DNA from 4 places in the Streptomyces sp. NPDC051315 genome. Region 3 is predicted to be linked to each of the others. Evidence: riboswitches for the same ligand, from Rfam matches in the RefSeq annotation. Region 3 holds a riboswitch; each other region holds the start of a gene.
What was found. Region 3 has a riboswitch for cyclic di-AMP ahead of ACIBBD_RS29700 (M23 family metallopeptidase). Riboswitches for the same ligand answer to the same signal wherever they lie in the genome.
Positions count from the first base shown of each region.

Region 1: linked by a shared signal. The riboswitch ahead of ACIBBD_RS05680 (C40 family peptidase) and the one ahead of ACIBBD_RS29700 (M23 family metallopeptidase) in region 3 are both predicted to bind cyclic di-AMP.
Region 2: linked by a shared signal. The riboswitch ahead of ACIBBD_RS33855 (NlpC/P60 family protein) and the one ahead of ACIBBD_RS29700 (M23 family metallopeptidase) in region 3 are both predicted to bind cyclic di-AMP.
Region 4: linked by a shared signal. The riboswitch ahead of ACIBBD_RS36425 (transglycosylase family protein) and the one ahead of ACIBBD_RS29700 (M23 family metallopeptidase) in region 3 are both predicted to bind cyclic di-AMP.

Region 1 covers NZ_JBITEN010000002.1:590,371-594,085, forward strand. Annotated here, with positions in the region: gene ACIBBD_RS05670 (ATP-dependent Clp protease proteolytic subunit) at 7-642, shown strand; gene ACIBBD_RS05675 (hypothetical protein) at 650-958, shown strand; cyclic di-AMP (ydaO/yuaA leader) riboswitch at 1,308-1,509, shown strand; gene ACIBBD_RS05680 (C40 family peptidase) at 1,513-1,986, shown strand; gene ACIBBD_RS05685 (ATP-binding protein) at 2,354-2,812, opposite strand; gene ACIBBD_RS05690 (helix-turn-helix domain-containing protein) at 3,026-3,715, shown strand, end outside.
Region 2 covers NZ_JBITEN010000024.1:35,775-39,489, forward strand. Annotated here, with positions in the region: gene ACIBBD_RS33855 (NlpC/P60 family protein) at 601-1,779, opposite strand; cyclic di-AMP (ydaO/yuaA leader) riboswitch at 1,788-1,963, opposite strand; gene pcrA (DNA helicase PcrA) at 2,246-3,715, shown strand, end outside.
Region 3 covers NZ_JBITEN010000018.1:54,507-58,221, reverse strand. Annotated here, with positions in the region: gene ACIBBD_RS29705 (M16 family metallopeptidase) at 1-1,326, shown strand, start outside; cyclic di-AMP (ydaO/yuaA leader) riboswitch at 1,552-1,719, shown strand; gene ACIBBD_RS29700 (M23 family metallopeptidase) at 1,733-2,488, shown strand; gene ACIBBD_RS29695 (GntR family transcriptional regulator) at 2,677-3,369, shown strand; gene ACIBBD_RS29690 (HPr family phosphocarrier protein) at 3,584-3,715, opposite strand, start outside.
Region 4 covers NZ_JBITEN010000029.1:1,807-5,521, reverse strand. Annotated here, with positions in the region: gene eno (phosphopyruvate hydratase) at 1-768, opposite strand, end outside; gene ACIBBD_RS36425 (transglycosylase family protein) at 1,129-1,809, opposite strand; cyclic di-AMP (ydaO/yuaA leader) riboswitch at 1,814-1,980, opposite strand; gene ACIBBD_RS36420 (transglycosylase family protein) at 2,186-3,247, opposite strand; gene ACIBBD_RS36415 (cytochrome P450) at 3,429-3,715, opposite strand, start outside.

The sequences.
Region 1 (3,715 bases), on a different contig from region 3:
GTTCCCATGACCCGACCGTCCGCCCGCCATGTCCTGCCCGAGTTCACGGAGCGCACGAGTTCCGGGCACCGGACGCTGGATCCCTACTCCAAGCTGCTCGAGGAGCGGATCGTCCTGCTCGGGACACCGATCGACGACACGTCGGCGAACGACGTGACGGCCCAGTTCATGTACCTCGAGCACAAGGACCCGGACCGGGACATCTCGCTGTACATCAACTCCCCCGGCGGCTCGTTCAGCGCGATGTCGGCCGTCTACGACACGCTCCGCTTCCTCACGTGCGACGTGGAGACCGTCTGCCTGGGCCAGGCCGGCACGTCCGCCGCCGTCCTGCTGGCCGCCGGCACGCCGGGCAAGCGGTACGTCCTGCCGGGCGCGCGTGTCGTCATCCGCCAGCCGGCCCTGCCCGAGCCGGTCCAGGGCCAGGCCGGTGACCTGGCGATCCAGGCCCAGGAACTGACCCGCGTCCGCGCGCTGCTGGAGGAGATGCTCGTACGGCACACCGGGCGCCGTCCGGAGCAGGTGCGCGCGGACATCGAGCGGGACCGCGTCCTCGACGCGCGGGAGGCCGTGGCGTACGGGCTGGCGGACCGGATCGTCCCGGGCCGCAGGGACGCCGGCGACGCGCCGGGCGCGAGGTGAGCCGCCGATGCTGCCTCCCGAGCTGCCGCCGCTGCCCGCGCTGACCCGGGCCGAGGCCGAGCTGATCGACCGTTACCTGGAGGTGGTCGACCTGCTCGGCCGGATCAACCCCGCCCACCACGGCGACACCTACCGCGGACTGCGCGCGGCCCAGGCACTGGTCGGCCGGGCGACCGCGCTGCGGGACGCGCTGACGCTGATGCACCAGCGGGGCGAGAGCGAACTGCACGCGCCGACCCTCGCGCGGGCGCTGCGCGTCCTCGACGGGGAGCGCCGCACAGCGCGCGTCACGGTGCCTCCACTCCCCGACAGTTGACGCATCGGCGTCCGGACCCGGCCGTGTTCGCCGAGAGCGTGACGTCCGCACCGGAGTCGAAACGACCCAGAAGACGTACCCACGTTCGGCGTATCCGTGGCTGCTTTTTCCAGCCCACAGCGGTTGCGCGAATGAGGGGCCGAAAGGGCGGAAGGAGGGGTTCCAGTGCTGGTCCGGGGGCATTTCGTCGTCTTGACACCTGACCGGCCATCAGGGTGTCCACCCGAACGGGTGAGTGGTGAGTAACCCCACAAATCCCCGGTTGCGTTGGGATTTTCGGACATCGGTGCGCCAAGATCCCTGTCTGACGACAAGCCCCCGCCACAAGCGGCGGGGCGGTCCGGGCGGACGCCGAGTCCTGCCGCCGCCCGGATGACCGGTCGACAGAAGTGCATCGGCAGGAGTGGAGGACCCAAGCACGACGGGTCGCCGGAACGGTCACGCCATGACCGGGCCGAGCAGCCCTTGGGGTGAAGCCGCAGCAGCGGCCGGGCAACTTTGTCAGCCCGAATCCGACAGGTCATCCTTCACAGGCGGCTGACGAAGGGTTGCGCATGACTGCGCTCAATCGTGTCCCGTCGCTCATGGCCCGTGCCGGTACGGCCTCGGCCTTCGCCATCGCCGCCGTGGGCGGCTCGATCGTGGTCCCGGGTGTCGCCTCCGACGCCGCGGCCGCCACGCCCGCGAAGAAGGCACTCCAGGTCGCGGCTTCCAAGAAGGGCTCCCCCTACAAGTACGGCGCCACTGGGCCGAACAGGTTCGACTGCTCGGGGCTCACGCTGTACTCGTTCAAGAAGGCGGGCAAGAAGCTGCCGCGTACGGCGGCCCAGCAGTACAACAAGACCAAGCACATCTCGGCGAGCAACCGCAAGGCCGGCGACCTCGTGTTCTTCCACTCGGGGTCGAACGTGTACCACGTCGGCATCTACGCCGGTAAGGGCAAGATCTGGCACTCGCCGAAGACCGGCGACGTGGTGCGGCTGCAGAAGATCTGGACCAAGAGCGTCTGGTACGGCCGGGTCAAGTGACCCTCCGGGGTGGTGGCGGCGTCCTGACGCGCCGCCACCGCCCCGGAGATCCGCCCCCGGCCCCGCGGTGGCGGTTCGGGGAAGGACGGCCCCCTCAGGGCCGTCAGCGGCCCTCTGACGCGCGCCTCCCGTCCGGGGGCCGTATGCGCCCGGTCGCCGGCACGCGGCGGTCCCGCGGACCGCTGCGGTCACGTGGACCGGCTCCACCACGTGGGCCGGCACCGTCACGCGGACCGGCACGGTCGCGGGCCCATACGGTCGGCCGCGCCCCGGGTGAGCGGCCCGGCCCCGCGCCGAGCGGCTCGCGTGACCCGGTGCGCGGCCACCGGCCGAGCGGCCCCGACGGCGTCGCCCCCGCCCCCGCCGGTCACGGCTCCTGCTGACCCGCTGCCGGCACCGGTTCCACCGGAGCCGTCCACGGCAGTTCGATCAGGACCGTCTTGCCGCCCTCGCGAGTGGGGCGGACCCGTAGTCTGCCGCCGCACTCCGCGGTCAGCCAGCGGATGATCACCATGCCCCGGCCGTTGTCCTGCTGGACGGCGGCCGGCAGCCGTCTGGGGAAGCGCGGGTGGCTGTCGGTCACGCCCAGGCGCAGTTGTTCGTCGCGTTCGAGCACCAGGTCCACCGTGAAGGTGGGGGACTGCCCGAAGGTGTGCTGGACGGCGTTGGTGGCGAGCTCGGAGACGATGAGACGGATGGTGTCGGCCGCCTCCGTCTCCGCCGGAAGGCCCCACTCCCCCAACGTGGTCAGCACGAACGCGCGGGCCGTGGACACCGAGGCAGGATCGCTCGGCAGAGTGACGGATGCTTCCAGGTGGTCTGCCATGGCGACCTCGTCCCTTTCCCACGGGACCGGAGTCCGACACGGTGCGGATGGTTCGAGTACGGTCCCGGACTGGTGCTTCGTCGCCAGACTGCCATCACCGCGCCCGTCACGGGTGGCGATCCACCAAGGTATGCATATATCTGTCGCCCGATGCGGTGAACTCTGCCAGGGCAGAGCGTATGTGGACGGCTCGGGAGGAGTAAGGAGACTCCGATGCAGCACGGTCCCGCGGTACGCCGCCGGAAACTGGGGGCCGAACTGCGGGCCTTACGTGCCCGCCTGGGACTCACCAGTGGTGAGGCGGCCCGACTCGTGGGCTGGCACCAGTCGAAGGTGAGCCGGATCGAGACCGGCACCAGCGGTACGAAACCGGCCGATGTGCGGTTACTCCTCGACGCCTACGGCGTGGGCGATCCCCAACTGCGCGAACTGATGCTGGCGTTGGCCGGGTCGGCCGACAGCGGCGGACGGGACCACTGGGTGCACGCCTACCGCGGGGTGCTGCCGCCCGCCTACCGGGACTTCATCAGCCTGGAGTCGCAGGCGAGCGCGATGCGCACGCTGGAGACGACCGTGGTCCCGGGGCTGCTGCAGACGCCCGAGTACGCGCGGGCGGTGACCCGGGCCGCCCTCGAGGGCGCCGGCGAGGAGCAGTTGGACACGCTGGTGGAGGTGCGGCTGGCCCGGCAGGACGTGCTGCGCACCCGGCCGCCCCTGGAGTTGAACGCGGTGCTGGACGAGGCGGTGCTGCGGCGGGAGGTGGGCGGCCCCGAGGTCATGGCGAGGCAGCTGGAGCGGTTGGTGGAGGCGGCACGGCTGCCCCAAGTGAGGCTCCAGGTACTGCCGTTCAGCGCCGGGGCGCACATCGGCGTCACCGGGCCTTTCGTTATCTTCTCATTTTCG
Region 2 (3,715 bases), on a different contig from region 3:
AGGACGGCCACAGTGCGGCCGCCGGCGCCAGCAGCGCCCCGGGCAAGCGACCGACCGCCACCCCAGCGCGCAGACGCGCGTGTCGGGCACGCTGGTCACCGCCACGGTCGTGAGCGCGGGCCGGCTCACCCGCCTCGGCCCCCCACCGCTCGCGCTCCCCCAGCAGCCGTGCAGCGGTACGACGGAGTCCGCCTCCGGCGCCACCCGCCAGCGCGAGTGTGATCCGGGAGGCAGCACCTCGTCCCCGGTCAGACGCAGACCGATCGACAGGACGCCGGTCGCCGGCAAGCGGCCCCGGCAGCCGACGGACACCGCGCTCCCCGACGGACACCGCGCTCCCTCCCGACGGACCGCGCCCGCCGGGCGTACAGGGGGGAGGAGGAGCCGGGCATGCGGCCGATGGTGAGGAGGGCGGGGAGGCTCGCGCGGGGCACGCGTGCGGGAGCGGTGAAATACGCGCGGGCGCAGCACACAGGCGGCCGCCTCGCCGTCACGCGCCGAACCGTCGACCGCGCTGCCTCGCCGTCACGCGCCGCCCCGCCGCCGCGCGGACAACGCCCACGCGCGTGTGCTCCGGCCCGCCGCGCCGGGGCCGGTCGCTCAGGCCGGTCGCACCACGCTGTGGATCGACGACTCGCCGTCGTAGTACACCGACTCCTCGCGCACGTACGTGCCCGGCTTCGGGGCGTGGATCATCATGCCGTTGCCGATGTAGATGCCGACGTGGGTGACGTCGTCGTAGAAGAAGATCAGATCCCCCGGCTGGGCGTCGGCGAGGGGGACCGTGTTACCCGCGTTCACCTGGTCGTAGGTGGTGCGCGGGAGGGTGACGCCGGCAGCCTTCCAGGCGGCCTGGGTGAGGCCGGAGCAGTCGTAGGACTCGGGGCCCGTGGCGCCCCAGACGTACGGCTTGCCGATCTGGGCGCGGGCGAAGGCGAGCGCCTTCTCCGCCTTGGTGGCGTAGGAGGCGTCCGAGCCCGGAGCCGACGAGGGCGAGGAGGACGAGGAGGACGGCGTGGAGGCGCCCGTGTTCGACGAGGCGTCGCTCTCCTGCTGGGCGGCCGCCTCCGCCGCCTGCCGCTGTGCCAGTTCCGCCGCCTTGCGGGCGGCCTCCTGCTGCTTCTGCCGCTCGACCGCGGCGAGCCGCGCCTTCTCCTCGGCCGTCAGCTGCGACAGCAGCGCGCGTGCGGTGCTGAGCTTCTTCTGGACGGTGGCCTTGGCGGTCTTGAGGTCGTTCTGCGACTCGGTGAGCGTCTCGAGGCTCTGCGCGGCCTCCTGACGCTTCGTCATCGTCTCCGACTGCTCGGTGACGTAGTCGTCGACCGCGCCCTTCTGCCGGTCGGTGAGCCGGCTCATCAGCTGGCTCTGGTCGAAGTAGTCCTGCGGGGTGTCCGCGAGCAGGAAGGTCGCCGTGTCGGGCGCGGAGGCGCCGGTGCGGTACTGGGCCGCGGCGAAGGAACCCAGCCGCTCCCGTGCTTCGTTGAGCTTCTGGGTGCGCTGGGCCACGTCGTCGAGGAGGGAGTCGACGCGCTTGCGCTGCTTGGTCGTCTTCTCCTTGGCGGCGTTGTACTTCTCGGTGGCCGACTCCGCCTGGCGGTAGAGGTCGTCGACCTTCTTCTCGACCTCCTCCAGGCTCGGCTTGCCGTCGGCGGCGGGTGCCGCCTCGGCCGTCTGGGAGAGCAGGGCCACCGAGGTGAGAGCGGCGGTGGCGAGGGCGGGCGTGCGTATGCCTGCTACGCGCGTACCCGCGGGGCGCGGCTTGCGGTGCTGCGACGCCAAGGGAGGCGACTCCTTCCATGTTCCGCCTACCGGGTTAGCTGTCGGGTTCGGGCGGATGCTCTGGAAGGGTTGCCCTACGGCCTCGTCCCCGGAAGGGGAGTCGGGCCGATTCACCCCAAGGTCTCGGTGGGTCCCCGGCTCCGGCTGCCGCGAGGGGGCGCGCCGGACTCGGCGGAGGCCGCGCGGCCCGGCGAGGTTCGCCGGTGGGGGTCGTACGGCCTGCCCGGCACCGTAGCCAACTCGTGTGGCTCCTGTGAAGGTTGATGGGTGATATGCCCGATACATTTTCGTGACCTTGGTTCAGGTTTCCCGGTTCGTCGCACAGCGTGACCAGGCCGTCCTGAAGGGTGAGGCGGGGTCGGGCGGGCGGTGGCCGAAGATCGTGGGGCGCCGGGTGGCGGGGAAAGCCGGGATGTTTTCGGGACGGCGGCCGGTTGTCGGTGGGGCACCCTAGACTCGGAGAGCGATGAGCAGCCTCTTTGACGACAGCTTCCTGGCGGACCTCCAGGCCCCCCGCGGCCACGAGGAGGAACCCCCGCCGCCCGAGGACGATCACACTACGGAGCCGCTTCCGGACGATCTGTTCGGCGGGAAGTTCGACGTGCCACCGGACCGGGACGCCTACTACCGCGACGGCGCCCCGCGCCCGGCGATCGACGCCGCGGCGCTTCTGGAGGGGCTCAACGACAATCAGCGCGCCGCCGTCGTCCACTCCGGCACCCCGCTGCTCATCGTCGCCGGCGCCGGCTCCGGCAAGACGCGCGTGCTCACCCACCGCATCGCCCACCTCCTCGCCGAGCGCCACGTCCACCCGGGCCAGATCCTCGCGATCACCTTCACCAACAAGGCCGCGGGCGAGATGAAGGAGCGCGTCGAGCAGCTCGTCGGCCCGCGTGCCCACGCGATGTGGGTGATGACCTTCCACAGCGCGTGCGTGCGCATCCTGCGCCGCGAGAGCAAGAGGCTCGGCTTCACGTCGTCGTTCTCGATCTACGACGCCGCCGACTCCAAGCGCCTGATGGCCCTGGTCTGCCGCGACCTGGACCTCGACCCCAAGCGTTTCCCGCCGAAGTCCTTCAGTGCCAAGATCAGCAACCTGAAGAACGAGCTGATCGACGAGGAGGACTTCGCCGCCCAGGCCACCGACGGCTTCGAGAAGACCCTCGCCCAGGCCTACGCCCTGTACCAGTCGCGGCTGCGCGAGGCGAACGCCCTCGACTTCGACGACCTGATCATGACGACGGTCAACCTGCTGCGCGCGTTCCCGGACGTCGCCGAGCACTACCGCCGCCGCTTCCGGCACGTCCTGGTCGACGAGTACCAGGACACCAACCACGCCCAGTACGCCCTCGTCCGTGAGCTCGTCGGCACCTCCGAGCACCCCGTCGACGTACCGCCCGGCGAGGACGACGTCCCTCCGGCCGAGCTGTGCGTCGTGGGTGACGCCGACCAGTCGATCTACGCCTTCCGCGGCGCGACGATCCGCAACATCCTCCAGTTCGAGGAGGACTACCCGGACGCGACGACGATCCTGCTGGAGCAGAACTACCGCTCCACCCAGACGATCCTCTCCGCCGCCAACGCGGTCATCGAGCGCAACGAGTCCCGCCGCCCGAAGAACCTGTGGACCAACGCGGGCGCGGGCGCGCGCATCACCGGCTACGTCGCCGACACCGAGCACGACGAGGCGCAGTTCGTCGCCGACGAGATAGACCGCCTGACGGACGCGGGCGAGGCGAAGGCCGGCGACGTCGCCGTCTTCTACCGCACCAACGCCCAGTCCCGTGTCTTCGAAGAGGTCTTCATCCGTGTCGGCCTGCCCTACAAGGTCGTCGGCGGCGTCCGCTTCTACGAGCGCAAGGAGGTCCGGGACGTCCTGGCCTACCTGCGGGTGCTCGCCAACCCGGAGGACTCCGTCCCGCTGCGCCGCATCCTC
Region 3 (3,715 bases):
GCGTTCCCCGCCCCCGCGCGCGGGACGCTCGACAACGGCCTGACCGTTCTGCACTGCCACCGCCCCGGCCAGCAGGTCGTCGCCGTCGAGGTCCTCCTGGACGCGCCCCTGGACGCCGAGCCGGCCGGCCTCGACGGCGTCGCCACGATCATGGCGCGGGCCTTCTCCGAGGGCACCGACAAGCACTCCGCCGAGGAGTTCGCCGCCGAGCTGGAGCGCTGCGGCGCGACCCTCGACGCGCACGCCGACCACCCCGGCGTCCGCCTGAGCCTCGAGGTGCCGGTCTCCCGCCTGGCCAAGGCCCTCGGGCTGATCGCCGACGCCCTCAGGGCGCCCGCGTTCGCCGACAGCGAGGTCGAGCGGCTCGTCCGCAACCGTCTCGACGAGATCCCGCACGAGCTGGCCAACCCCTCCCGGCGGGCCGCCAAGGAGCTCTCCAAGGAGCTGTTCCCGGCCACCGCGCGCATGTCGCGCCCCCGCCAGGGCACGGCGGAGACGGTCGAGACCATCGACTCGGCGGCCGTCCGCGCCTTCTACGAGAAGCATGTCCGCCCCGCCACGGCCACGGCCGTGGTCGTCGGCGACCTCACGGGGGTCGACCTGGACGCGGTCCTCGGCGACACCCTGGGCGCCTGGACGGGCTCCTCGGCCCAGCCGCGGCCGGTGCCGCCGGTGACCGCCGACGACACCGGCCGGGTCGTCATCGTGGACCGTCCCGGCGCCGTCCAGACGCAGCTGCTGATCGGCCGCATCGGTCCCGACCGGCACGCGCGCGTGTGGCCCGCGCAGGTGCTCGGCACGTACTGCCTCGGCGGCACCCTCACCTCCCGCCTGGACCGCGTCCTGCGCGAGGAGAAGGGCTACACCTACGGGGTGCGCGCCTTCGGGCAGGTCCTGCGCTCAGCGCCGGACGGCACGGGCGCCGCGATGCTCGCCATCAGCGGCTCCGTCGACACCCCGAACACCGGTCCCGCGCTGGCGGACCTCTGGCAGGTGCTGCGCACCCTCGCCGCCGAGGGCCTCACCGACGCCGAACGCGACGTCGCCGTGCAGAACCTGGTCGGCGTGGCACCGCTGAAGTACGAGACCGCGGCGGCCGTCGCCGGCACGCTGGCCGACCAGGTCGAGCAGCACCTTCCCGACGACTACCAGGCGACGCTGTACCAGCAGCTGGCCGCGACCGGCACCGTGGAGGCCACCGCGGCCGTCGTGAGCGCCTTCCCGGTCGACCGTCTGGTGACCGTCCTCGTCGGTGACGCCGCCCAGATCAAGGAGCCGGTCGAGGCCCTGGGCATCGGCGAGGTGAAGGTCGTGTCCGCGGAGTAGGCACCGCGACAGCGCGCACGCCCGGCCGCCGGGCCACGCGCGGGTGCGAGGGGCCCTGGTGACCGACGCGTCACCAGGGCCTCCTGATGTCCGAATTGAGGGAGAGGTTGCCTGTCTGCCCTGTGGCATGCGCTACAAAAGCCGCGTTCCGTTTGGGGATTGACAGCGGGCGCGTCTAGTTTCATCCGGGCTGTTCGTCGGGCAGTGCGCCGCATCCGCGGCACCGGACAGCCATCGCCGAGTCCCCGTACGGCGCGAGCCAGGGGAGCCGGGGACCCAAGTACACAGTCCCTGGGGTGAATCGGACGCCCGCGCGTGACGCGAGGGGGCCCGTAGGAGACCTTCCTGCTCCGAACCCGTCAGCTAACCCGGTAGGCGAGAGGGAAGGAAAGGACCACTCGACTTCATGGCGTTCACCTGCGCCACCGGGAAGCACCGTCGTCCCAGCCGGATGAAGCGCACCACCGCCCGCGCGGCGGGCATCGCGGCGCTCACCACCACCGGCGTCATCGGCACCGTGGCCTCCTCGCCGGCGCTCGCCGCCGAGACCTCCGCGGAACAGACCGGGCTGATCCCCGTCGTCACCATCGGCGACTCCGTCGCCGAGCAGATCGACGACCAGGCCGCCGCACAGAAGCAGGCCGCCCAGGAGGAGGCCGCGCGCAAGGAGGCGGCCGCCCGGGCCGCCGCGAAGATCAAGAAGGAGCGCGAGGCCAGGGCCCGCGCCGCCCGTGAGGCCGAGCGCGAGCGCCTGAACACCTTCGTGTCGCCCATCACCGGGTCCTACGTGTCCACCGGCTACAAGTCCGGTGGCTCCCTGTGGTCCTCCGGCAGCCACACCGGCATCGACTTCCACGCCTCGAGCGGCACTCCCGTGCACGCCGTCGGGCTCGGCACCGTCGTCGAGGCCGGCTGGGGCGGTGCCTACGGCAACCAGGTCGTGATCCGGATGAGCGACGGCACGTACACCCAGTACGGTCACCTGTCGTCCATCAGCGTCTCGGTGGGCCAGAAGGTCACTCCGGGCCAGCGGATAGGCCTCTCCGGCGCGACGGGCAACGTCACCGGCCCGCACCTGCACTTCGAGGCCCGTACGAGCACCGAGTACGGCTCGGACATCGACCCGGTCGCCTACCTCCGCAAGCACGGCGTGAACATCTGACGACGTACGGCGACAGATCGTGCAGCCCCGGCCCTTCCGGCCGGGGCTTTCGCCGTTTCCCGCTCCCCGCTGTCCAAAAAATATCCATGGATTCCGACCCGCCGTCGGAAATTGCGGCTCATTGCAATAGAGTCACTGACCACACGTCATTCGTCGACGTTTCACGGGGATTAAGGCGGAGGTCGGTCATGCGTATTCCGGCGCACTCGGTGTGCACGGCCATCCGGGACGACATCGTCGCGGGTGTCTACGAGCGCGGCAGCCGCCTCACCGAGGAACTCCTGGCCCGTCGCTACGGCGTCTCGCGCGTCCCCGTCCGGGAGGCGCTGCGCACGCTGGAGGCGGAGGGCTTCGTCGTGACGCGGCGGCACGCGGGCGCGTGCGTCGCCGAACCGACCGAGCAGGAGGCCGCCGACCTGCTGGAGATGCGCATGCTGCTGGAGCCGCTCGGTGCGGCCCGGGCCGCCCAGCGGCGCACCGAAGCGCATCTGAAGGTGCTGCGCGGCCTCGTCCGGCTGGGGCAGGAGCGCGCCAGGAGGGGCAGCAGCGAGGATCTGCGCTCCCTGGGCGGGTGGTTCCACGAGACGCTGGCCCAGGCCTCCGGCAGCCATGCCCTGACCTCGACGCTCACCCAGCTGCGTCACAAGATCGCCTGGATGTACGCGGTGGACGCGCCCGCCAACCCGGTGGAGTCCTGGGCGGAGCACGGCGCGATCGTGGACGCGGTGGCGCGCGGCGACGGCGAGCGCGCGCGGGCGATCACCGCGCTGCACACCGAGCGCTCGTCCGCCGCACACCGGCTGCGCTTCGCGGGCGGGGACCGCCAGGACCGTGTGAGGACTTCGCAACACGTCGTAAACATGTCGGGCCCGCGTCATTAACACGGGGGCCGTATACAAAGAAGGGAATTCGGCGGAGCTGTATTTCCGCTGCCCTTTTTCTGCCGCGCCCGGAATTTCCGACGGCGCGCTCTTCGTGTGCCCGGACTATTTTCCGTCATGCCTCCCGAGATTTCTCCGCAGCGAGCGCGGGAAAACGGCGGAGCCGCGCCGCCCGTGAAGGGCGACGCGGCTCCGTACGCGCTGCGGGCGAGGCTCAGACGGTCTCGGGAAGCTCCTCGAGCCCCTCGGAGACCAGCTTGGCCAGCCGGTCGAGGGCGACGTCCGCGCCCTCGGCGTCGGAGGCGAGGACGATCTCCTCGCCGCCCTGGGCGCCCAGGCCGAGCAC
Region 4 (3,715 bases), on a different contig from region 3:
GAAGGTGTAGGAGCCGTCCTTGTAGAACTCGGAGGCGGCGACGTCGAGCGCGAGGGCGATCTGCTCGCCGGGGGTGTAGCCGGCTTCCTTGATGGCCTCGAGGATGAGGTCGAGGGCCTCGCGGTTGGAGCCGAGGTTCGGGGCGAAGCCGCCCTCGTCGCCGAGGCCGGTGGACAGGCCCTTGCTCTTCAGGACCTTCTTGAGGGTGTGGTAGACCTCGGTGCCCCAGCGCAGGGCCTCGGAGAAGGACTCCGCGCCGATCGGGGCGATCATGAACTCCTGGATGTCCACGTTGGAGTCGGCGTGCGAGCCGCCGTTCAGGATGTTCATCATCGGCACCGGCAGCAGGTGCGCGTTCGGGCCGCCCAGGTAGCGGAAGAGCGGGAGGTCGCTGGCCTCGGAGGCGGCGTGGGCGACGGCGAGGGAGACGCCGAGGATGGCGTTGGCGCCGAGGGAGCCCTTGTTGTCGGTGGCGTCCAGGTCGAACATGGCCTGGTCGATCAGGCGCTGCTCGGTGGCGTCGTAGCCGACCAGCTCCGGGCCGATCTGCTCGATGACGGCGAGGACGGCCTTCTCGACGCCCTTGCCCTGGTAGCGGTTGGGGTCACCGTCGCGGAGCTCGATGGCCTCGAAGGCGCCGGTGGAGGCGCCGGACGGGACGGCGGCACGACCCGTGCTGCCGTCGTCGAGGCCGACCTCGACCTCGACCGTGGGGTTGCCTCGGGAGTCCAGGATTTCCCGGGCTACGACGACGTCGATGGACGGCACGAGCATCTCCTTCTTGGGATGTGACGCTGGTAGTGCGGGGCACGCGGGCCGTGATGAAGCCCTCGGTGTGCCTTGCGACTAGAGCCTAACCGCCCCGGGGCCGTCGGCAGCCGACCGACCGTCCCGTGGACAGACTGACGGTACACATTGTTCCCAGCCGGAACAAAGAGGGTGGGGGAATCTCCTCCGAACGGCGGGCGAAACCGGGGGCACCGGCGGGCAAGGAAAAACCCCGCCCCGGTGCGTACGGGGGAACACGCACCGGGGCGGGGAGCCCGTGGGGACGGGGGGACCCTCACGAGGTCTTCAGCATGAGGACCTCGCCTGTGAGGGCACTGTGCCCGCGCTGAGAGCCAGCTGTCACTTGAGGTGCAGCTGCTGGCCCGGGTAGATGAGGTCGGCTTCCTCGACGATGTCCTTGTTCAGCTGGAACAGCTTCTCCCAGCCGCCCTCGACGTTCTGCTTCCCGGCGATGGAGCTGAGGGTGTCGCCCGTGACGACCTTGTACTCGCCGTCACCCTTCTTGACCTTCTTGCCGGTCGGGGTGGTGACCGTCTTCTGGCTCTTGGCCGCCGGACGCTCGGCGGAGCGGGAGGCGCTCTGCTCCTCGGTGGAGCGGGTGGTGCTCTCCGTGGAGGTGTCGGCCGAGGAGGAGCCGCCGTTGTACGTGGCGTTGGACAGGCCCGTGCCGCAGACCGGCCAGGCGCCCTTGCCCTGGCCCGCGAGGACCTTCTCGGCGATCTCGATCTGCTGCGCCTTGCTGGCCTGGTCGGCGGTGGAGGCGTACTGCGTGCCGCCGTACGCGGCCCAGGTGGAGGCGGAGAACTGCAGACCGCCGTAGTAACCGTTGCCGGTGTTGATGGACCAGTTGCCGCCGGACTCGCACTGGGCGACGGCGTCCCACTCGGAGGCCGTGGCGGCGGAGGCGCTGCCGGCCGCCATCAGCGGGGCGGCCACGGCGGCGGTGGTGACACCGGCGATGGCGATGGCGCGAGTGGCCTTGGACGGACGACGATGCTTGCCCTTGACGGAAAACAGCATGGATCGATCCCCTCACCGACGCCTGCGAGGTGAGCTGTCGGGTTCGGGCCGGTTGAGTTGCCCGGCCACTCCTCCGTGGGAGGCGTGGCTTCACCCCTAGCCGCCGCCGTCAACTGCCCGGTGCGGCACTTACCTTGGGTCCCCCGCTCCTGCCTGCGGCGCTTGACGCGACGACTGTTCCCGGGCCGCCACTGGCAGGATTCGGCGTTGCGGCGGCCGGGGCTCGGGTTGCCGAGCGATCACGACCGTAGACAGGCGATCGGCGGAATTTCAAAGACGATCAGGGCTTCTGAGACTCATCCCACACTTTCGCCAAACCGGACATTCGGCGCGAAGTGTGACGTGAACTCCCGTCTTTTTTCCCGCCTTTTCCGCCCTATTCGGCCCCTGTGGACAGGGTCTGACCGGGGGCGATGTCGCTCGGGTCGGCCCCGATGACGTCCTTGTTCTCGTCGTAGAGCGCGCGCCATCCGCCGTCGAGGTCAAGGGAGTCGGCGATGGACGCGAGGGAGTCGCCCGCCCGGACCGTGTAGGTGCCGGCCGCGCCGCCGAGGGTGCCCGCCGCGTGACGGCCGGAGGAGGCGGTGGACGTGCCGCCGGTCGCGCTCTCGTCGGCGGTGCCGCCCCGGTGGCGGCCGGAGCCGGTGGAGTTGGTCGCGGCGGCCCCGGCGTCCGCCGAGCCGGCATCGACCGCCCCGGTGTCGACGAGGCTCCAGGAACCCGCACTCTGCCCCGACTTGTCCGACTCGTCCGTCCCCGGTGCCGTCCGGGACGCGCCGTTGCCCGCCTGCGCGCCGCCCGCACCGGAGCCGGTGGACGTGTCGGACGCGGAGGATGTGTCCGGCGTAGAGGAAGAAGTGGACGAAGGTGACGAGGAGGGCGTACCGGTGGAATCCGTGGAGGATTCGGCGGACGGGTCGGTGGAGGCGCTCCCGGAATCCTTCGCGGAACCGGAGGACTTCGAGGACCCGGACGCCCCCTTGGACAGGTCGGACAAGCCGGATGTCACGGAGGAGTCGGACGAGTCGTCCGCCACGCCGGTGTCAACGTCACCCGAGGCCGCGTCCTCGCTGAGCCCCGCGGTCAGCCCGCAGGTGCCCCAGGCGCCGACACCCTGGTCGGCGAGGAGCTTCTGGGCGACGGAGATCTGCTGGTTGCGGCTGGCGAGGTCGGGCCGCGTGGCGTAGTCGAGCCCGCCGTAGGCCTCCCAGTCCTCCTGAGTCAGGGCCAGGCCGCCGTACTCGCCGTTGCCCTCGTCGGCGCTCCAGGAGCCGCCGGTCTCGCACTCCGCGACCCTGTCCCACACCGTGCCGTCGGCGGCACTCGCCCCGGTGGCGCCGAGCAGGGGGATGGCGATGGCGGAGCCGGTCACGCCGGCCGCGACGAGGAGGGCCGGGGCCTGGCGGGGGCGACGGTGACGACCGTTCCCGGAGAGCATGCGAGGGCCTTTCTCGAGACAGCAGTGCCCGCGCGGCGGGTGATCCTGCCCCGTCGCGTTGACGAGTGAACGTATAGGCAGACGATCACTTGTCACAAGTTAATGCCGCACAGATCACGTGAAGATCACAGAGTTGAGGAATGGTCGCCTTTGCTTCGCGGAACGATCACCTGACGGTGGGTCAGCGCACGGGCGCGGCGGGTGCGGGCGAAGCGAGGGGCGGGGCCGGGGTGAACTCCACGGGGAGCGTGCGCAGTCCGCGCATGATGAGGCCGCCCCGCCACCTCAACTCGGTCGGATCGACGGCGAGTTGCAGGTCGGGCAGGCGGGTGAGGAGGGTGGCGAGCGCCGTCTGCCCCTCCAGCCGGGCGAGCGGTGCGCCCAGGCAGTAGTGGATGCCGTGGCCGTAGCCGAGGTGCTGGTTGTCCCGGCGGGAGAGGTCGAGGGTGTCCGGGTCGGTGAAGCGCT